3 regions of the Pseudarthrobacter sp. AB1 genome follow, and region 3 is predicted to be linked to each of the others. Evidence: riboswitches for the same ligand, from Rfam matches in the RefSeq annotation. Region 3 holds a riboswitch; each other region holds the start of a gene.
What was found. Region 3 has a riboswitch for cyclic di-AMP ahead of DAD99_RS09030 (family 16 glycosylhydrolase). Riboswitches for the same ligand answer to the same signal wherever they lie in the genome.
Positions count from the first base shown of each region.

Region 1: it holds a riboswitch for cyclic di-AMP, as region 3 does, so the genes downstream of both, DAD99_RS04610 (M23 family metallopeptidase) here and DAD99_RS09030 (family 16 glycosylhydrolase) in region 3, are expected to answer to the same signal.
Region 2: it holds a riboswitch for cyclic di-AMP, as region 3 does, so the genes downstream of both, DAD99_RS18735 (NlpC/P60 family protein) here and DAD99_RS09030 (family 16 glycosylhydrolase) in region 3, are expected to answer to the same signal.

Region 1 is NZ_PZKO01000014.1:8,732-15,773, forward strand. Features, by position in the region: gene DAD99_RS04600 (NlpC/P60 family protein) at 1-98, opposite strand, end outside; gene DAD99_RS04605 (NlpC/P60 family protein) at 270-962, opposite strand; cyclic di-AMP (ydaO/yuaA leader) riboswitch at 1,033-1,195, opposite strand; gene DAD99_RS04610 (M23 family metallopeptidase) at 1,344-2,168, opposite strand; cyclic di-AMP (ydaO/yuaA leader) riboswitch at 2,172-2,415, opposite strand; gene DAD99_RS04615 (metal-dependent transcriptional regulator) at 2,547-3,242, opposite strand; gene serC (phosphoserine transaminase) at 3,520-4,650, shown strand; gene DAD99_RS04625 (MFS transporter) at 4,676-6,010, opposite strand; gene DAD99_RS04630 (DUF3027 domain-containing protein) at 6,056-6,589, opposite strand; gene DAD99_RS04635 (cold-shock protein) at 6,599-6,982, opposite strand.
Region 2 is NZ_PZKO01000067.1:112,646-119,687, reverse strand. Features, by position in the region: gene DAD99_RS18745 (heavy-metal-associated domain-containing protein) at 1-156, shown strand, start outside; gene DAD99_RS18740 (cation-translocating P-type ATPase) at 159-2,474, shown strand; gene DAD99_RS18735 (NlpC/P60 family protein) at 2,585-3,343, opposite strand; cyclic di-AMP (ydaO/yuaA leader) riboswitch at 3,347-3,544, opposite strand; gene DAD99_RS18730 (heavy-metal-associated domain-containing protein) at 3,952-4,212, shown strand; gene DAD99_RS18725 (hypothetical protein) at 4,436-4,912, shown strand; gene DAD99_RS18720 (DUF305 domain-containing protein) at 5,067-5,678, shown strand; gene DAD99_RS18715 (F510_1955 family glycosylhydrolase) at 5,740-6,624, shown strand; gene DAD99_RS18710 (cytochrome c biogenesis CcdA family protein) at 6,629-7,042, shown strand, end outside.
Region 3 is NZ_PZKO01000032.1:85,796-92,837, reverse strand. Features, by position in the region: gene DAD99_RS09045 (LuxR family transcriptional regulator) at 1-1,811, shown strand, start outside; gene DAD99_RS09040 (DegT/DnrJ/EryC1/StrS aminotransferase family protein) at 2,008-3,171, shown strand; gene DAD99_RS09035 (NeuD/PglB/VioB family sugar acetyltransferase) at 3,168-3,803, shown strand; cyclic di-AMP (ydaO/yuaA leader) riboswitch at 3,927-4,105, shown strand; gene DAD99_RS09030 (family 16 glycosylhydrolase) at 4,109-5,224, shown strand; gene DAD99_RS09025 (glycosyltransferase) at 5,354-6,520, shown strand; gene DAD99_RS09020 (lipopolysaccharide biosynthesis protein) at 6,517-7,042, shown strand, end outside.

The DNA.
Region 1 (7,042 bases), on a different contig from region 3:
CCACCGGCGTTGTCGCCGACAGCCTTGGCAATGACAGCCAGCGAGCTGGTCTTAGTGACCTCGGCGCGGTGCCGCGCAACAGTTGCACGTGTAGTCATTAATTTCTCTCTTTCGTTTTCCTCAGGACCGCGTGGGCAGACCAGGGGTTTTGGACGCGCCGGCATCTTGGGGGTACGCCGGCTCGCCCCGAACGGGGATTTAGCGAAAAGTTTCCAACGAAGAATCGATTCCGCCAGCACAGGGCTGCAGGAACTGCTGGATGGCAGGACCTACGGGGCCAGCGTGAAGAACGCGGAGGAGCCCGTGGATGCCACGGAGTGGAGCAGGGTGCCCTGCGAAGGATTAAGTGCGCTGACCATCATGCCGTTGCCGACGTAAATGCCAACGTGGGCGCCGCCATTCTGCATAACCAGGTCACCGGGAGCCGGTGTGGCGGTGGGCCGCATGGCTGTCCAGGCATTGGTGCGGGGAATGCTGATGCCGGCCTGGGCGTAGACCCACTGCGTGAAGCCTGAGCAGTCCCAGCCATTGGGAGTGGTGCCGCCCCAGACGTAGGGGCGGCCGATGCCGGTGTAGGCAAGTGCTGCCAAACCCGAAGCGGCGGCTGAGGAGACAGTATCAGCGAGCTTGGAGGCGTCAGCGAGCTTGGAGGCCGCGGCCTCGGTTGCCGCAGCACCCTGAGCCCCGGTTTCGGAGGCCGTGGACTGCGCACGGACCGTTTCAACCTTCGGTGCCGCCGTGGTCTTGATCACGGGGCGCTCGAAGGAAACGGTAGCCGTGGGCGCCGCAGTTACGGCAAGTGCCGTCTGCGCGGAACCGGACTCGGTAGAGGCGGAAACACCGGCGGTGGTATCCGCGGCGTTGGCCGGAAGCCCCATGCTCAGGATCAGACCTGATGCAGCTGCGATAACAGCAGCCTGGCGACCTACGGTCCCGGCGTTGGCACTGACTGCCTTGGACACGGGGCCCAAGGGGTTGGTGCGAACCGGTTGTGCGCGGTGGCGCGCAGAATTATGGCGTGAAGACACGAAGGTAGCCTCTCCCAATGCCTGCGAGGTGAGCTGTCGGATTCGGATGGGAGTCACCCGGCCGCTCTGCTTCACAGTGGAAGCTTTGCGACTTAACCCCAAGGCCTTCAGAATCGAAGACCAAAATTGGTTCCCCCGCCCCTGCCAGACGATGTCATGCGAACGGACCTTGAGCGGTGGCAGAGCTAGGCAATCCACTCAAGAACGTCAACTTCGGAAAAGTTGACGCGCCTTAAACGTTACAGGAGTTCCGCGCCAATGTCACATTCAGGTCACGGCACGTCGCGGCGATTCGAGAGTTTGCCATCATTTGGTTCAGAGCCAGCCGCTGGGGTCAACGACTTCGCCGTTGACCTGGACTTCGAAGTGGAGGTGGCAGCCCGTGGACGCGCCCGTGGTGCCGCTGAGGGCAACCACATCGCCGCGGCTGACCGTCTGTCCCACCTTGATGCTGGCGGAGGAGAGGTGGTTGTAGGTGGTTTCAAGGCCATTGCCGTGGTCCACCACCACGCGGTTGCCGCCGCCGTACTGGTGCCAGCCAGCGAAGGTCACGGTGCCGCTGGCAGCAGCCAGGACGGAGGTTCCGCACTGCGCGGCGAAGTCCTGGCCACGGTGGAAGTCGCCGGAGCCGCCGGTGATGGGGCTGACCCGGAATCCGAAGGGAGAGACTGTAGCCAGCTGGGCCAGCGGCGAGCCGAGGCTTCCGGCAGAGGCGGCGCGGGTGATGGATCCCGCGGACTGGGCGCTCAGCAGCTGCTTCAGTTTGCCGTCGGGATCACCTTGGGTAACCACGGACGAGCGGCTGAAATCAATTTGGGCGGCGGCTTCGGCAGTGACTTCAGGCTGCGGAGCAGCGGAAACGGCAGACGCGACCTGGCCGGGTGCCGGAGTTGCCATCACGGGTCCGGTCACGGGAACCGTCACGGTGAGAGCCAGGCCTGTTGCTGCCAAGGCGATGCCGGCCTTCTGGCCAAGGCCACTGGCAGCGGCGAAATCCGTCATCTGCCGGAAGGGTCCCCGGCGGCGTCGTGCTTCCCGCTGTGGATCGCGGGGCCTCTCCGCAGTGAAATCCTCGGCCACTCTGGGCGCCGAAGCGGGACCCACCGCGCGACGGCGGCCCCTGGAGTATTGCGTGGTCAAGAATGTTCCTCTCTGGATAGCCTGCGAAGTTAGCTGTCGGATTCGGGTCAGAGAGTTCAAAGACCCGGTCCGCCATAACAAGCACTTGGCGCAGAGATATCCCGTGAGGATCCTTCGCTGGAAGAGGCTTGCTGCTGACGGACTTCACCCCAAGGCAGTCTTGCGACTACCGGTTGTGGTTCCCCCGCCTCTGCCAGTTGGTGATTCGTGCACCTGATCCGCTGGCAGAGCTCGGCTCCGGATCAGGTAACGCTTTTGTATCGACGCTGAGTTCCAACTATAGGCGATTAACTTGGGCAGTAACAATTCCGTTATATTTGCGGAACCTGGCGTCACTGCGCTATAGCGCGGCCCCAACGCGAGGAGGCCGCCGTCCCGTCAGCGAACGGAAACGAAGACGTGCGATGCCACTTCCGGGGGCAGCTCGAGCGCCCCTTCTATGCCCGGAACCCGCACGGAAATGTACTCCCCCACGCGCTCCAGGGACACCGAGGCGCCGGGCCTGATTCCGCCTTCGTCCAGCTGGACCAGCAGCTCAGGCTCCACCTGAATGGGCTCGGCCAACCGGCTGACCGTTACGTTCGACGCCGGCCCGTAGCCCTGCATCGCATCCAGGAGATTAATCACTCCGGCATCAGGCAGCGCCGACGCCGGCCCGCCCAGGGCCGCCAGCCCGGGGATGGGATTGCCGTAGGGAGAATCGGTGGGGTGGTTGAGCAATTCGTAGATGCGCTGCTCAACGCGTTCACTCATTACGTGCTCCCAGCGGCACGCCTCATCGTGAACGTAGGCCCAGTCCAGGCCAATCACATCCGCCAGGAGCCGTTCCGCCAGCCTGTGCTTGCGCATCACTTCCGTGGCGCGCTTCCGCCCGGCCTCGGTCAGTTCCAGGTGGCGGTCTCCGGAGACCACCACCAGTCCGTCGCGTTCCATCCGGCCGATGGTTTGGGACACCGTGGGGCCGGAATGCCGCAGCCGTTCGGCGATGCGCGCGCGAAGGGCAACGATGTTCTCTTCTTCAAGCTCCAAAATGGTCCGAAGATACATCTCCGTAGTATCGATCAGATCCGTCATCCAGCTCAGCTCCTCGAGCGCAGTACGTTGCGTTGTCCCACCGTATCGCGTCCAGCAGCGGCGAGGTCCGGTAAAAAGCTTAGCCTATTTTGAACTTGTCCGGATAATCCCCGGACAGGGCCCGGATGGTCTCATTGGCCGGACTATGACGGTGCCGGTTCCCGCCCAATCGAGGGGTTCAGGCAGAATAAAGGAGGTCCTTAATGCAGTCACTGCCGACTACCGGCCACCCCACCGTCCGGACGTGAGCGACGTCCATGCCGAAATTGGAGCCCCCGTGAGCGAAACCAGCATCACTATTCCTGCCGACCTCCTGCCAAAGGACGGACGGTTCGGCGCAGGACCGTCCAAGGTCAGGCCGGAGCAGCTCGAGGCGCTCTCAGCGGCGTCCAAGACCATCCTGGGCACCTCCCACCGCCAGGCTCCCGTCAAGAACCTCGTAGGCTCCGTCCGCGAAGGCCTCAGCCAGTTCTTCCGCGCCCCCGAAGGCTACGAAGTGGTCCTCGGGGTCGGCGGCTCTACCGCATTCTGGGACGTCGCCAGCTTCGGCCTGGTGGAGAAGAAGGCCCAGCACCTGTCCTTCGGCGAGTTCGGCTCCAAGTTCGCCTCGGCCACCAACAAGGCCCCGTTCCTGGACGCCTCCTCCATCATCACGTCCGAGCCGGGCACTCGCCCGGTATCGGCCGCCGAAGCAGGCGTGGATGTCTACGCATGGCCGCAGAACGAAACCTCCACCGGCGTCGCGGCTCCGGTCAAGCGCGTTGCAGGCGCCGATTCCGGTTCCCTGGTCCTGGTGGACGCCACCTCTGCAGCCGGCGGCCTGGACGTGGACGTCTCCGAGGCCGATGTCTACTACTTCGCCCCGCAGAAGAACTTCGCGTCCGACGGCGGCCTGTGGCTGGGCCTCTTCTCCCCCGCCGCGCTGGAACGCGCCGCCCGGATCAAGACCAGCGGCCGCTGGATCCCGGATTTCCTGGACCTCCAGACCGCCATCGACAACTCCAAGCTGAACCAGACCTACAACACGCCGTCGCTCTCCACCCTGGTGACCCTCGACGCGCAGGTGCAGTGGCTCAACGCCAGCGGCGGCCTGGACTTCGCGTCAGCCCGCACCGCTGACTCTGCCGGCCGGATCTACTCCTGGGCCGAGGCCTCCGAGTACGCCACCCCGTTTGTGGCCAAGGCGGAAGACCGTTCCAACGTCATCGCCACCATCGACTTCGACGATTCGATCGACGCGGCCTCGATCGCCAAGGTGCTGCGCGCCAACGGGATCGTGGACACCGAGCCGTACCGCAAGCTGGGCCGCAACCAGCTCCGGATCGCGACGTTTGTGGCCATCGAGCCGGCTGATGTCACTGCGCTGCTGGCAAGCATTGATTACGTGGTGGGCGAGCTGCGCAAGTAGCGCTCTCACGCGGTGAGGCCAGCTGTCAGCGACCGACGGCGTCGTCCGGGTTTTCGTCCCTGGCGGCGCCGTTTGTGTTGTCCCCCGGTTGTTGGACGCCCAGATGCGAGACGACGCCGAAGTACCGCAGGCCGCGGGCACGCCGGTTGAAGGTGAGCCGGAGCTGCTGGGCGCGGATGATCCAGATCATTCCGATCACTGCGGCGATGATCCCGGACGCGGCCGCCACGGAAAGGGACCACCGGGGGCCAGCGGCGTTGGCCACCCATCCCACCAGCGGGGCGCCTATGGGTGTGCCGCCCATAAAGATGGCCATGTACAGGGCCATGACCCTGCCCCGCATGACGGGATCGGTGGTGGTCTGGACGTAGCCGTTGGCGCTGGTCATCATGGTGATCGCGAACAGGCCCACCGGCACCAGCGCGACGCCGAACCAGAAGTAGTTCGGGGCGAGCGCCGCCAGCCCCGACGACACGCCAAAGGCAGCCGCCGCGCCGAAGATCATCCGAAGGCGGGGTTCGCCACGGCCGGCGGAGAGCAGCGCGCCCGCCACGGACCCGATGGCCATGATGGAATTCATAAGCCCGAAGGCGCTGGCGTCCAGCCCGAACTCCGTGCCCACCATCGCGGCAATGAACAGTACGAAGTTAAGCCCGAGTGTGCCCACAATGAACACGGCTACGAGGACCACCAGAATGTCCGGCCGGAACCGGACGTAGCGCAGCCCTTCCCTGATGCGGCCCTTGCCCGGGGCCGCCCGGGGAAGCCGGCGCAGCGACGCGGAGGGGATTTTCCACAGGCTTAGGAGCATGGCCAGGAACGTGGCGGTATTGATCAGGAACACCCAGCCAGGACCTACAGCCACGGTGAGCACGCCGGCCACGGCGGGTCCGATCATGCGGGCGACATTGAAGGAGGCGCTGTTCAGGGCCACGGCGTTGGGCAGGTAGTCGTCCCGCACTAGTTCGGACACGAAGGTCTGGCGGACCGGGGCATCGAGCGCGGACACCATGCCCAGCAGCAGGGCAAAGCCGTAGACGTGCCACAGCTGGCCGGCGCCGAGCACCACCAGGATGCCCAGGCCGGCGCTCAGGAGGGCCATCATTGACTGCGTCATGATCAGCAGCTGCCGGCGGCTGTACCGGTCAGCCACGAGGCCGGCTATGGGCGCCAGGAACAGCTGTGGTCCCAGCTGCAGCGCCATGGTGATGCCCATGGCTCCGGCGTCGTGCTCGGTGAGGTGGTCAAACACCAGCCAGTCCTGGGCCGTCCGCTGCATCCAGGTTCCGATGTTGGAAACCAGTGCGCCGATGAACCAGATCCGGTAGTTGAGGATGTGCAGGGATTTGAAGGTGGACATCAGTGCCGGCCTTCATGGTTCTCAACCCTGCGCATTCTCAACTGCTTAGTCAGCCTCGCCGGCGGGTTCGTCGTCCTCGGCGTCTTCGTCATCGGACCCCGAAGCGTCGGCCGGCGAAGTGTCCGGCTCCGAAGCGGAAGCAACAGCAGCGCGCGGTTCCTCTTCCTCCGCCGCCTGTGCGTCCTCGGGGCGGACGCGCTCTGCCCACGGCACCCACTCCGGGGAAAGGATGGAATCCTCCGACGGCAGGAGGCCAAGTTCGCTGACCGTGACCACCTTGGAGCGGGAGTTCCTGGTCAGGACCGCATACCACTGCCAGCCGTCGTAGCCGGCCATTTTTGATTCGAAGAGGTGGGTGACCAGGCGGTCGCCCTCACTTCTGGCAGCCAGGTGCGCACCGATGTCCGACGCCGCCGTGATGCCTTCGATGGCGGTCCGCGCCTCGCCAACGGCAGCAGCGAGGAAGGCGTCCGGCTTGCCGGTCCGCCACACGGGCACGCCGGTACGGCGCTTGGCCTCAGCTTTGGCGCCCACCGTCTCCGGTGCCGTGGTGTCCGGCTGTTCAGCTTCCGCGTTCATGGTCAAGACCTAAACGTCCAGCTCGTCGGCAACCTTACGCAGGGCAACCGCGATGGCCTTGCCCTTGTTGCCTTCCGGGTACTTACCCGCGGACAGGGTTCCGGAAAGGTTGTCCAGCACGCTGACCAGGTCCTGGACGAGCGGCGCGAGGTCCCGGGCGCTGGGCCGCTTGGCCTTGGCGATGGACGGCGTTTTGTCCAGGACGCGCAGGCCCAGGGCCTGCGCACCCTTGCGGCCGTCGGCAACGCCGAACTCAACGCGTGTGCCTGCCTTCAGCTCCGTAATGCCTTCGGGCAGCGATGATTTGGGCAGGAAGACTTCCTGGCCGTCCTCGCCTGCGAGGAATCCGAAACCTTTTTCCTTGTCATACCACTTGACCTTGCCGGTAGGCACGTAATCAACCTTCTTCGTTCTGACGTCTTCTGACACGGCCGGCAGTCACCGCATCCGCAC
Region 2 (7,042 bases), on a different contig from region 3:
CTTCAGAAGCTCAACGGCGTTAAGGAAGTGGCCGTCGAGCTGAACAAGGACGGACTTTCGGTTGCCACGATCACCTCGGCGTCCGATCTGGAGCCTGAACAGATCAACGAAGCCATCACGGAAGCCGGCTACGTCCTGGTCAGCAGCGGGACCTAAGGATGGCCGCCGAAACCTTTACCGGGACCCGCATCATCGAACTCGACATCGAAGGCATGACCTGCGCCTCGTGTGTCGCCCGGGTCGAACGCAAACTTGGCAAACTCGACGGGGTCGAGGCCAGCGTGAACCTTCCCCTGGAATCCGCGCAGGTCACCGTTCCGGACTCCATCACGGACCAGCAGATCATCGATACGGTCACAGCCACCGGCTACTCGGCACGACTCAAGGCAGCTCCCGGAACGGGCGAAGGAGGCGGCCTCCGGCCTGAGGATGACCCGGCCGTGGATGGCCTGGACGATGACGATCGGCCCGCCTCTGCCGCAGCCGCCGCCCTGCGTCCGCGGCTGTTGCTCGCTGCCGTTTTAACCCTGCCGGTGGTGATCATTTCCATGGTCCCGGCCGCCCAGTTCCCGCACTGGGGCTGGGTGGCCTTGGCGCTGAGCCTGCCCGTGGTCAGCTGGGCCGCGTGGCCATTCCACCGTGCCGCAGCGGTCAACGCCCGGCATCTGGCATCCACCATGGACACCCTGGTGTCCATCGGCGTGAGTGCCGCCTTCCTGTTTTCGGCCTGGCAACTGTTCGTGGACCCCGCCCTGACCGAACACGCTGGCATGGACATGAGCGCCCATGCCCTGTACTTCGAAGTCGCCGCCGTCGTCACGACGTTCCTGCTGCTGGGCCGCTACCTGGAAGCCAGCGCGAAACAGCGCGCGGGCAACGCGCTGCGGGCACTACTGAACCTGGGGGCGAAGGAAGCAATAGTGCTCCGCAACGGGATCGAAACCCGGATCGCCGCCGACCAGTTACAGCCCGGCGATGTCTTCATAGTCCGCCCGGGCGAAAAGATCCCTACCGACGGATACGTCATCGAGGGTCAAAGCGCCGTGGACACCTCCCTGATCACCGGCGAATCCTTGCCGGTGGAGGTCGGGGTCGATGACACGGTGATCGGTGCGACGATCAACACGAACGGACGGTTGCTGGTAAAGGCCACGCGGGTGGGCAGCGAAACCACGCTCGCGCAGATGGGAAGGCTGGTCAGCCAGGCCCAGAGCGGCAAGGCCCCCATTGCCCGGCTTGCTGACCGGATCAGCTCAGTCTTTGTCCCCGTCGTCCTCGGCATCGCGGCCGTCACCTTCGCGTCATGGTTCTTTGCCACCGCTGACCCGCAGTCCTCCTTCACCGCCGCGGTCGCGGTCCTGGTGATCGCCTGCCCCTGCGCCCTGGGCCTGGCCACGCCCACGGCACTGCTGACCGGGACGGGACGCGGCGCACAGCTGGGCATCCTCATCAAGGGCCCGCAGGTCCTCGAAGACACCCGGACCGTGGACACCATCGTGCTGGATAAGACCGGAACGGTCACCAGCGGACAGCTTTCCGTTTCCGCCGTGCAGTCCTTCACCTCGACGACCGGGGAGGAGATCCTTGCCCTGGCAGGAGCCGTCGAAGCCGCCAGCGAACACCCGATCGCCCACGCCATCGCCCGCGCAGCCAAGGCCAACGCACCGCTGCTGCCCGTCACAGCTTTCGACAGCGCACCGGGTGGGGGTGTGCGCGGGACCGTGGACGGCCGACGGGTGGTTGCCGGCCGGGCCGGCTGGCTGGAGGATAACGGCATCACTCCCGCCGCGGACAACTACACGGCGCTGCGGTCACAGGAGGAAGCCGGCGCGACCGTCATCTGGGTCGGCATTGATGGTGAACCCGAGGGAATCATCAGCCTCACCGACACGGTCAAAGAAGGATCTGCGGCCGCGATCGGACGGCTGAAAGCTCTGGGGTTGCGGCCCGTCCTGCTGACCGGGGATAACGCATCGGTCGCCGCCGCCGTGGCCGCCCAGGTGGGTATCCCGGCGGAAGATGTGATGGCCGGAGTCCTGCCCGAGGGCAAGGTGGAGGCCGTCCGGCGGCTGCAGGCCGGCGGAGCCATAATGGCGATGGCCGGTGATGGCGTGAATGATGCTGCCGCCTTGGCGCAGGCTGATCTGGGCATCGCGATGGGCAGCGGCACCGACGTGGCGATTGCCGCCGCGGACCTGACAGTGATGGGCAGCGACCTGGGCCAGGTCGCGGACGCCATCGAGCTCTCCCGGCGGACGCTGGCCACGATCAAGACCAACCTGTTCTGGGCGTTTTTCTACAACGCCGTCGGCATCCCGGTCGCGGCCCTCGGTCTGCTAAATCCGATGATCGCAGGAGCCGCCATGGCAGCCAGCTCTGTGCTGGTGGTCAGCAACTCCCTGCGGCTGCGCCGCTTCACCGGACAGAAGAGGACGGGGACCCCGATCGTAGCGGCGCGCACACCGGTCCGCTGACCAGGCATCAGGATGCCCGGCCGCAAGAGGAGCGATCCTGCGAAGGGCATGGAGAAGGCCGGTGATGCGCTGCCCCCAAGGCAGCGAATCACCGGCCTTCTCGTTGTTGGTTACCCGGCGCGGACGAAGGTGACTGAGCCTTTGGCTGTCATCCACGTCAGGGGGTGGACTGCGGTTTCGTTCTTGCCGTTCAGGCCCGAGCTGAGGACCTGGCCGTTGCCGACGTAGATACCCACGTGTCCGGGCTGCATGACCATGTCCCCGGGCTGGGGGTCCGTGACGACGGTGCCGTAGTTCATGAACTGCATCGGTCCAAGATCCCCGACGGGGATCCCGGCAGCATTAAGGGCGTTCTCCACCAGTCGGGTGCAGTCCTGGATCATGCCGATCTGGGCGTAGGCGGCCGAAACCATGGTCGCGTTCACCCCTCCGGCGGCCGGAGCAGCAACCGGCGCAGCAGCGGGGGCTACGGTGATGGTAGCTTTCGCCGGCGCGGCGGAAACTGCCGGCGCGGCTGCAGGCTTGGGTGCGGGGGCTGCGGGCTTGGGTGCCTCCACGACGGGGGCTGGTGTGGTGCTGACAGCGGGTCGCTCGTAGGAGATCCTGACGGTCGCATCGGCGCTCAACGGCGCCGGAGCCTGACTGGTCACCTCAAGGTTTGAAGCCGGTTCGGCATCGCGCTGCGCGGGGGCTTCTGCGGCCTGCGCGGCGATGCCACTGGTCAGAACCAGGCCGGAAGCAGCTGCGATAACGGCCGCCTGGCGGCCTACACCTCCGGCGTTGTCGGCGAATGTCCTGGACAGGGCCGCGAGCGGGCTTGCCTGGACGATGACCGCGCGGTGGCGGCCGTGAGTTCTGCGAATGGACATGAAGTGGCCTCTCCCAATGCCTGCGGGGTGAGCTGTCGGATTCGGATGGGAGTCACCCGGCCGCGGTCCTGCACCAAATGCAGTACAGCGGCTTCACCCCAAGGCCTGCCCGAAGCAGGCCACAAATTGGGTTCCCCGTCTCTGCCGGACGAAATATGCGATCGGATCCCGGGCCGCGGCAGAGTTAGGCAATCAGCTCGGGAGTGCCGCCTTCGGAGAAAACCGGCACGAATTCGACCGTACAGGAGAGCTGACCCAATGTCACATTTGAATAACGGGGCCACCCGAGGGCAGAGGACCCCGGCCCGGTGATGCAACCCGACCCCGGCCTGCCGGTCTAAACAGGGGTGCGCCGGGGGCCCGGCCGCTCACGCCGGCTGTTCGATCTCCGCGAGGGGACGCCGGCATCCACCTTGCCAAGAATACCCCATGGGGGTATCATTCAGGTGTTGTCAGTGAAGTGGTTTGTCCAGGCCGGTGCGCTTTCCGGCCGTTACAGCCGTTCAACCCCAGCGCGTCCCCATGATTTCTCTTGCACAGGACCAAACTGACATGTGTGCACTCGAAACCCGGACCGGGCTGCCCATCGTGGCCGCTGAACCGTCCGGATGCAGCTGCTGCTGCTCCACCGCTTCCCGGACCTGGCGTCGCCGGCACTTCAAGGCAGCGACTACTCCGTCGAAGGAATGACCTGCGGGCATTGCGTCCACAGCGTTGAAAAGGCAGTGTCCGCCCTCGCCGGAGTGGAGGCCGTCACCGTCGAGCTGGTGGCCGGAGGGGCAACCCGGCTCAGCGTCTCCGGCACCCCTACCAAAGCGGAGATCCGGGACGCTGTCACGGCCGCCGGGTACAGCCTCACCAGCAGGTAGTCCAACGCCCGCCCTGACGGACAGCGCCGCTGCCGCCGTCAGGGCAGACTTTCCAGCCAGGAGAGGGCAACAATGGAAGATCACAATCATCACGGCCCTGGACGCCCAGTTGTTGCGCAGGGTGAAACTGAATGCTTCCCAGGTTCGTTGAACTGTAAGCCCGGCAGGGTAGGATCCCTGCCGTACCCTTAAACCCATGAATGGCTACGGAAGGAGGAACACCATGGCAGCAACCGGATCCGTCCGCGTCACGGCGTTCCTGACCCGTGCCGTTCTGCTGACGGGATTCCTGGCCATTGTGGCCGGGATCCTCGGTATGCACATCATGACCGGAGCCCACTCCATGCCGACGGCCACCCCAGGCATGGATACGGCCGTTCAGCAGATACAGAACCCGGTCAGCCATCCCGGCCGCGCCCCTGCACAGTCTTCCCAGACGGCCTCCGCGGCCGGGCCCGGGATGCTTGCCGGATCAGCTTCCTCGTGCGCCGATGCCACCAATGCCGCCGGCTGCCAGAGTATGTCGGCGATGGACGCGGTCTGCGTCCTGTCCCCGGCGAACACCTCCCTGTCGGCGCCGCTGCCCGGCACCGCACCGCTCCAGACCCCTGACACGAATGCCCTCGCCAAGGCAACTATCAGTTATTCCTTCCCGCCGGAGAGTCCTTCCCCCGGCGACCTCTGCATCAGCCGGACGTAAAGCTGCGCTGCGCCGTGTCCTGCCCGGCGCACCCTCCACGCCACGCTTGCGTACCCCCCCCTGCATACGCCCGCCTGAGATTCGGCGAGCCCTGCAGCCACGCTATCCACAGCGGCGCCTGACGCCGGTCGATATTTTGAAGGACCTGATGTTGATGAAGAAAACACTGACCATTTCCGCTGTCACCATCGCCGCGGCGATCGCCCTGGCCGGTTGTTCCGCGGGTTCGGACGGAGGGAGCATGCCCGGAATGAACCACGGCAGCTCCGGGATGTCCTCCAGCTCCGCGCCCGCTGTCGCGGACTTCAACGACGCCGACGCCATATTCGCCCAGATGATGATCCCGCACCATACCCAGGCCGTGGAGATGTCCGACATGATCCTCGCCAAGGAAGCAATCCCGGTCCCCGTGACGGATCTGGCCACGAAGATCAAAGCGGCCCAGGCACCGGAAATCGAGAAGATGACCGGCTGGCTGACCAGCTGGAACCAGCCCACTGAGATGCCCACGGACATGCCCGCCGGGCACAGCATGTCCGGCATGATGGGCGATGAAGACATGGCCAAGCTTGAAGCCGCTCAGGGAACCGAGGCGGCCAAGCTGTTCCTGACCCAGATGATCGCCCACCACGAAGGCGCCATCATGATGGCCAAAACTGAAACTACGGACGGTAAGAACGCCGAGGCAGTCCAGCTCAGCAAAGACATCGTCACCTCCCAGGAAGCTGAAATGCAGGAAATGAAGGACCTGCTGGCCGCCCTCTAGCTGGCAGACCCTGCGCCTCCCCTTCACACCTCTTTTTCGTTCCGTCACCTGGAGATTAATCGTGCCTGCGCGCTCTCTTAAACGTTCCCGTATCATCGCCGTCTCAGCCGCCTCACTGTCCCTGGCGCTGTCCCTGGCTGCCTGCGCCCCGTCCATTGACCCGACGGCCGACACCCCGTCATCAGCCGGCTCCGCCACAGGTCTGCCCAGTGCTCACATCCATGGCCTGAGCGTCAACGGTGAAACCGGCCAGGTACTCCTGGCGACGCACGAGGGCCTGTTCGACGTGTCCAAAAAGCCCGCCGTCAGAGTCGGACCCACGAACGATCTGATGGGCTTCACCGCCGCCATGGAGCAAGACGTCTTCTACGCTTCCGGCCACCCCGGGACAGGCTCGACGCTGCCCAACCCGCTCGGACTCATCAGGACCAGCGACGGCGGCAAAACCTGGGAGCAGCTCTCCCGGCAGGGCGAATCGGACTTTCACGCCCTCGCCACCACCAAGTCCGGGATCGTGGCCTTTGACGGGACGCTCCGCACCAGCCCGGACGGAAAAACCTGGAAGACCGCCGCCTCCAGCTTTGCCCCGGCAGTACTGGCCGGGAACCCTTACAGCGATACCGTTCTCGCCACCACCCAACCGGGCCTGCAGCGTTCCACCGACGGCGGCGCCACCTGGGTCCTGGACAAGGCAGCCCCGGCGATCCAGTTCGCCGCGTTTGCCAGCGCCACGGAAGCCGTCGGAGTCGAACCCGGCGGCGCCGTCCACTACTCCCCTGACGGCGGGGCCACCTGGACCCCGAAAGGCAAGATCAGCGGCGCGGTCCAGGCCGTCGCAGCGACCGAAGGGTCGGACGGGAACCCCTGGATCTGGGCCGCTACCTCTACCGGTCTGGTGGTTTCCACGGACGGCGGGGCCACGTTCCGGTCCTCTGACGCGGACTGAACCGATGGATATCGGCGGGTACTTTGCGTCCATGGTGAGCTCCGGAGCGTTGCATATCGCCATCCCGCTGGCCATGACGGCAGGGCTGGTGTCTTTCCTCTCGCCCTGCATCCTGCCCCTGGTGCCAGGCTACCTGGGCTTCGTGTCCGGACTGACGGACCCGACGCAACCGCACAACCGCCGCCGGGTCCTCACCGGCGTCGGGCTCTTTGTCCTGGGTTTCGCCGCCGTATTCACCCTCTACGGGGCCGCGTTCGGCGCCATCGGCTCCTGGCTGCTGCGCTTCCAGGATGCCCTGATGCGCGGCCTCGGTGTCGTGGTGATCCTGATGGGACTGGCGCTCCTGGGCCTGGTCCCCTGGCTACAGCAGACCCGCAAACTCACCCTCGGCCGCAGGACAGGACTCGCCGGCGCACCC
Region 3 (7,042 bases):
ATCTGCGGATCCCGGACCAGTTGCTTCGGGGCTACGTCTATGCGGCAATGATGCCTGCAATGCGGACCGCCGGCCACCGTTCCATGGCGGAAGCGGCGGAAACCGCAGATCCATACGCGCACCGCTGGCACCTGAGCTTTACTGCCCTGGAGCGGCAGACCCCGTTTGGGCTGCTCCGCTTTGCCGTTGACCTGATCCGGAGCGGCGAGGTGCCGTTTGCCATGGAATACATCGAACGGGCACTGACCATCAACCCGTGGGAAGCGGAGACGGCCGCGAGACTGACCACGGTAGCCGAACTGCTGCTGAACCGAGGAGAATTCGTTTACGCCAAGCGCTACCTGGACTGGGCGCAACGCGTCACACAGAACCCAGCCCTGATCCTTCGCCTTACCGGCCTCGCTTTCGAAATCCAGTTCATGCAGGGAGGAGCCGTGCGCTCCAGCATGGTGATCCGGCTGGTGAAGGAGCTCGGCCAGCATGATCCGGCCTTCGCAAACCGCCTGCTCGTGGTCGGCGCACTGTATTACGCGGACCGTTGGGAGCCTGCGGACGCCACCAGCCTGCTGCGGTGCGCCAGCGAGTTCAAGGACCACGCCGCCCCTGATGGCCTAGCCATGGCCGAGAGCGCCATGCACCTCATCGACGTGATCAGTGGGAAGCCGGAGCAGAGCCGCAGGCCCGACGGCGGGAACGAAACAGTTGCCGTCCTTCTGGTGCAGGGTCGTGCGCTGAGCTACTCCGAACACCACATTGCCGCCCAGGAGGCCTTCGCCCGGGTGCGGAACTTCCTGGAGGCAAACACAGTCAACTGTCGCGAAACCGCAGACTTTCTCGCGGTGGACAACGAAATCCGTGCCGGCAACGTCCGGAAAGCGGTGAGACTGATCGAGGATCTTGAGCTCGCGCAACCGGAATCCAAATATCACCGGGGAATGCGGCACGTCTTCCGGATCTGGCGGGCCAACGCGATCGGAGACGAGGAACTTGCCCGCGCCTACACAACAGAATCCCAGCACTTCTCAGGCGCGGAAAGCCATCCCGCGGTCACAGCGCAGCTGGCCGCGTGCCAGGGCCATTTTGCCCTCATGCGCGGCAACCTCGCCGAGGCGTTCGCGCAGCTGTCCCGGGCAGCGGAAATAGGCCAGGCCTTCAGCAACCCAACACTGCTCCGGTGCGCGGCCGATTTGGTGGAAGTCCTGGTCAGGCTTGGCCGGCACAGGGAAGCCGCCCAAGCACTGTGGCATCTGGAGAGCCAGGCAGTGGGCCTGCGTTCCCCGTGGCTCATGACGGCTGTTGCCCGGAGCCGGGCCATGCTGGCGGACGGTGAACAGTCACTGCAGCTTTTCAGTGACGCACTCGCTGGCAGGAACCCGCAGGAATCACTGCTGGAACGCGCCCGGACCGTGCTGTGCTACGCCGAGCGGCTTGGCACCTTAGGCCGCCTCCGGAGCGCCCGGGACCTACTGCTCCGAGCGAAAGTGATGTTCGACGAAGCTGGTGCCCGCGCCTGGGCCCAGCACGTCGACTCGCTGCTGCTTGACGAACGAGTGGCATCAGCAGGTGCGCTCGTCAGCCCCGCGATCCTGATGCTTGCAGACCACGAACGCGTATTGGCCCAAATGGTGGCCCGCGGGATGAGAAACAAGGAAATCGCGGCCACCCTGTATGTCTCCGTCCGGACCGTAGAAGTGCGCCTCACCGCGATCTACCGGAAGCTCGGGGTGGAATCACGCGCGCAGCTGACGGCCCTCGCTGCCGGCATGGAAGCCACACAGGCCAAGGAACCACTAATCTTTTCCATCCTTTAGCCCTCCAACCGGGCACAAACGCCCTGCAGGTACCCGCAGTTCCCGCAATGATCCGGGCCGATGCCCACACGGCAGCCGGCTTTCCGCACCGGAACGGCACCCGGCAGACTAATTTTGCAGTACGAACTGCGCACCCCCTGGACGAATGTGGGAAGGACTCGGACATGAGAACGGCCGCCGCGAAGGCCGGTGCCAGATGACGGCTGAAACCGTCCTGGCCCGCATCAACGTCATGGAACCCTGGCTCGGCGAGGACGAAGCCCGCGCCGTGGCGGAGGTCCTCGCCTCCGGCATGCTGACCCAGGGGCCGAAGGTCCAGGCGTTCGAGACGCAGTTCAGCGCCGTCCAGGAGGTGCGCCACGCGGTGGCGACCTCCAGCAGCACCACCGCGCTGCACCTGGCCCTGGTGGTGGCCGGTATCGGCCCCGGGGACGACGTGGTTGTTCCATCGCTGGCCTTCATCGCCGCCGCGAATGCGGTGACGTATGTCGGGGCACGGCCCGTGTTCTGCGACGTGGATCCGGCCACCGGCACCGTGACCGCACCTGCGCTCCGGGCCGCACTGACCCTTGACACGCGGGCCGTGATCGTGGTGGACCAGGGTGGCATGCCGGTTGACTTGGACCCCGTCAGCGAGTTGTGCGATCGCCACGAAATCCTCGTGATCGAAGACGCCGGCTCGGCTGTTGGCTCAGAATACAAGGGCAGGCCCGTGGGCACGGGGGCGGACATTGCCGTGTGGTCGTTCCACCGGGACAACCTGGTGACCACGGGCGAGGGTGGCATGCTGACAACCCACCGGGCAGACTGGGCGGCCCGGGCCAGGAGCCTGCGCGGCCACTCCCTGAGCGTGCCGTCGGCGGACCGTGGCAGGGCCCGCCCGACTGCGCCGGAGGTGTATGTCGAAGTCGGCTTCGACTACCAGATGACGGATCTGCAGGCCGCCATCGGCATCGTGCAGCTGGGGAGATTGGCCGGGATAGTGGCTCGCCGCCGGGAAATCGCCGCGAGGTATGAGGCAGGCCTCTCCGGCCTATCCGGACTCCGGTTTGTGGCCGATCCACCATACGGGACCACCAACTTCCAGTCATTCTGGCTTGAAGTCCTACCCAACTTCGCGACGGACCGTGAAGGGCTCCTGGCCCGCCTGGCCGAGGGCGGGATATCAGCCCGCCGCGGCACCATGGCGGCGCACCGACAGCCTGCCTATCGCTGGCGCGGAACGGGCAACGCAGGGCTCCAGAACACTGAACGGCTGACCGACCGGACGCTGGTACTCCCTATTTTCCACAGTCTGGACAACGTGAGCCTGAACCGGGTCATGAACAGCGTCCGGGTCGCTGCCGGGATGCCCCGGTGAGCGAACTGGTTCTGGTCGCCGCCAGCGGGCTGGCCCGGGAAGTTCTGACCATGGTCCGTGCCAGCGGTCAGTACGACGTGGTCGGGCTGCTCGACGACAACAGGGAAATGGCCGGCGTCACCGTGGACGGCGCGCCGGTGCTGGGAACCATTGACGATGCCCCCAAGTTCACCCATGCGCTGGTGCTGGTGTGCCTGGCGTCCGGAAAGTCCCGGGAAGCCGTAGTGGAACGGTTGGCCGCCCTGGGCCTGCGCGATGCCCGCTACGCCACTGCGATCGATCCCACCGTGGAGTGCCCGGAGGGCTGCCGGATCGGCCGCGGCAGCATTCTCCTGAAGAACGTGTCCCTAACGGCCTCCGTCACGATCGGAACCCATGTTGTGGCAATGCCTTCCGTGACTTTTACGCACGACGACGACGTGGCTGACTTCGCGACGTTCGCCGCCGGCGTGTCGCTGGGCGGGGGAGTCCGGATTGGTCGGGCGGCCTACCTCGGGCTGAACTGCAGCGTCCGTGAACGGACTTCGGTGGGGGCCTACGCCACGGTTGGTATGGGTGCCGCCGTTCTGAGCAACGTGCCCGATGGCGAAACGTGGGTCGGCGTCCCGGCCCACCCCATCGAACAGCGCTAGAACACAGCACCTGCCGCCGGGCGCAAGGGGACGCACCGCAACTGAGAGTTCCGTTACCTGATTGTGATTAATCGAATCCTGTCGTGTACGGTCGATCAGGTGGGCCGACCTTCCAGGCCCGAAACCGGGCAGACGCCAAGCTCTGCCGCTGCCCGGAATCCACAACATATTTAGGCAGAGGCGGGGGACCCAGAGTGTCCGGGCACGGCATTAAGCCGACCCTAGGGGTGGAGCCGCTTTACGCGGCCGGATGGCCTCATCCGAACCCGACAGCTAACTCCGCAGGCGTTGAGAGGCAATCACTTATGTCTGCATCCAATGATCAGCCGCGCACTCACGCGCGCCCATATTCTGACGAAGCCGCGTCGCCCACCCAGCGACGGTCTGTGCTGAAGAAGTCCGCGGTCCGTGCCAAGTCCAAGCGCAACATGTCGCTGACCGCGGCCGCTCTTGCCGCCCTGCTGGGAGTCGTATCCCTCGGCCAGGTCTCCGACCAGGCACCGCAGAGTGCCGAATTGAGCCGCGTCGCGGACACGTCCAAGCGTGACCAGGCTCCGGGACAGGTCAAGCGCGACACCAACGCTGTTCCGGCACCGCTGCCGGCCACGGACCCCTCCCCCGATCCGACCACGGCGCCTGCGCCTGCGCCTGAAGAGCCTGCGGTTGCTCCCGCACCCGCCCCGGTAGCGACGACAACGGCTGCTGCTGCTCCGGCACCTGCGCCCGCAGTGGCGCCGCTGGCCTCAACCGGAACTACCGGCGCCATGCCGGTGGGCGTTCCCGGCGCTTGGACAATGGCTTTCGCCGACGAATTCAACGGCACTGCCCTTGACACCGCCAAATGGTCAAACTGCTGGTTCGCCCCGACTTGCGGCACCATGAACAAGGTCACCACCAGCCCCAGCAACGTTTCCGTGGGCGGCGGAAACCTCGTCCTCTCCCTTGAATCGGCGACCTCAGGTTCGTTGGTTTCAACCAATCCGCGCGGCGGGGCCACCACTGGCTACGAGTTCACCACCGGCTACGTCGAAGCCCGGATCCGGTTCCCCGGCGACGGCACAAACCTCTACAACTGGCCTGCATTCTGGACCAATGGTCAGAAATGGCCTACCAATGGTGAGAACGACATCGCAGAGGTTTTGAGCGGAAAGATGACCGTCAATTACCACTCGACGTCGGGCGCCCACAACCAGGGCACGGTTCCCGGCAACTGGGGCAACGACTTCCACACCTTCGGGCTGCACCGGACCGCCAACTCGGCTGACGTCTACTTCGACGGCGTGAAGGTGAAGTCCTACGCCACCGACGACGGCGGTGCACCGCAGTACATCATCCTCAACGTCGGCGCCTCAGGCAGCTCCCCGGCTGCCTATGGTGCCGCGTCACAGGTCCAGGTTGATTACGTGCGCGCCTGGAAGTAGTACCGCCATCATGTGAGCGGACGACGGCGGGAGGATCCTGCCGTCGTTCGCTTTCTTTAATTTTGTGTAAAGCCGCAGTTGTTGCCGCCATTCAGGCAGAACACCGCACCCGCAACGTAAACTCTTGCAATGAAGCTTCTGTACATCACAGAAAGCGTGCCCAACCGCGACCCCATGCTGGGGGACGGCAGTTCCATGATCCCGTTCGAGGTCTTGCGGAACCTGCCCGCGGACATAGCTGTGACGCTCCTAACCTTCGCGGGGCCGGTGGATGTGCCGGCCGAAATTCGCACTCGCTGCAACACCGTGCACGTGATGCCCACCCGTCGACGCGGCTGGGCCGCCATCCTGTCTCTCGGAGGCCTCACTGGCTTCGGAAAGCACCAACGCTCAACCGCCAAAGCGCACACCACCGCGGCTAAACTTTCAGCTGCCCACGAAGCCACCCTGATCCACGGTCCGCATGCCCTGTTTCTCGCCCACTCCGTAACCGGGCCCCTGGTCCTGCAGACGGTGGATCCATGGTCCATCCGTGCCGCGATGGAGACATCCGTCGCCCACGCGCTGTGGCCCGCATACCGCTTCAGGGAATTCCTTGCCGTGCGGTCCGAGCGGAGGCTGCCGCCGCGTGCGCGGCTCCTCACCGTCGGAGCCCAGGATGCCGTCTCATGGTCCGAGCATCTCGCGCGGCCCGCCAGGAGTATCCCCAACGGCGCCGAACGGTCGACGCGTCGGGCCTCCACAGCAGGCAGTCCCGTGGCCTGTTTTGTCGGCAGTCTGAACTACGGCCCCAATGTCGACAGCGTGGGCGTTCTGATCAACAAAATTGCCCCGCTGGTGTGGCAACAGGTTCCGGATGCCAGGTTTGTACTCGCCGGGCGACGACCCGCACCCTCCGTCCGCGCACTGGCTGGCCCGAGGGTGGATGTCCTGGCCAACGTGCCGTCGGTCCTGGAGGTCTTCCACTCCGCCGACGTCGCCGTCTTTCCCGATGAGCACGGGGTAGGCATCCGGAACTCTGTCCGGGAAGCCCTGGCCGCTGGCCTTCCCGTCGTTGCGACGCCCGTGGCCGCCCGCGAGCAAGCTGCCCACCCTTTGCTCACCGTTGAACCTGACCCGCAGGAGTTCGCCGATCACATCGTGCGGCGGTTGACGACGCGCGGATGGCACCGCCCGGGAGCGGACGAAGCCTCCCTCCGAACGTGGCGGACGGTGGCCCAGGAATATGCGGATGAGATCGGCAAGGCAATCAAGTCCGATTCCGCCGGCATCCTGCACGGAAGGTCCCCGGCATGAGCCTCGCTCCCGGTGATCTAACCCGCGCAGGCGTCCGCGGAGCAGTGTGGCAGGGGCTGGCATTCATCTCCGGCAGGGTAATCGTTCTGATCACCACCATCATTCTGGCGCGACTCCTGTCCCCCGAGGAGTACGGCCTGGTGGCGCTTGCCTTGGTCCTTATGGCGTACGCCGAGACCATTGCCGACGCCGGTGTGGCCCAGGCGCTCGTCTATCTGCCACGAACCGGAGTCATGGCACGGTCCGCCCTGCTGATTTCCGTGCTGCTCGGTGGTGTGCTCGCCACCGCCATCGTCCTGGCCGGGCCGTGGATTGCCAGCCTCTTCAATCTGCCAGGTGTGGGGCCACTGGTCCAAGTACTGGGGATCTCTGTGTTGGCCACGTCCTTCGGCGCGGTCCCGGAAGCCCTGCTGCGACGGGATCTGAAGTTCAAGCCCCTGACCCTGGCACCCGTGGTCCGGGCTGCCACCATGGGAACCGTGACCCTGGTCCTGGCCTTTGCGGGCAACGGCGCGTGGTCAC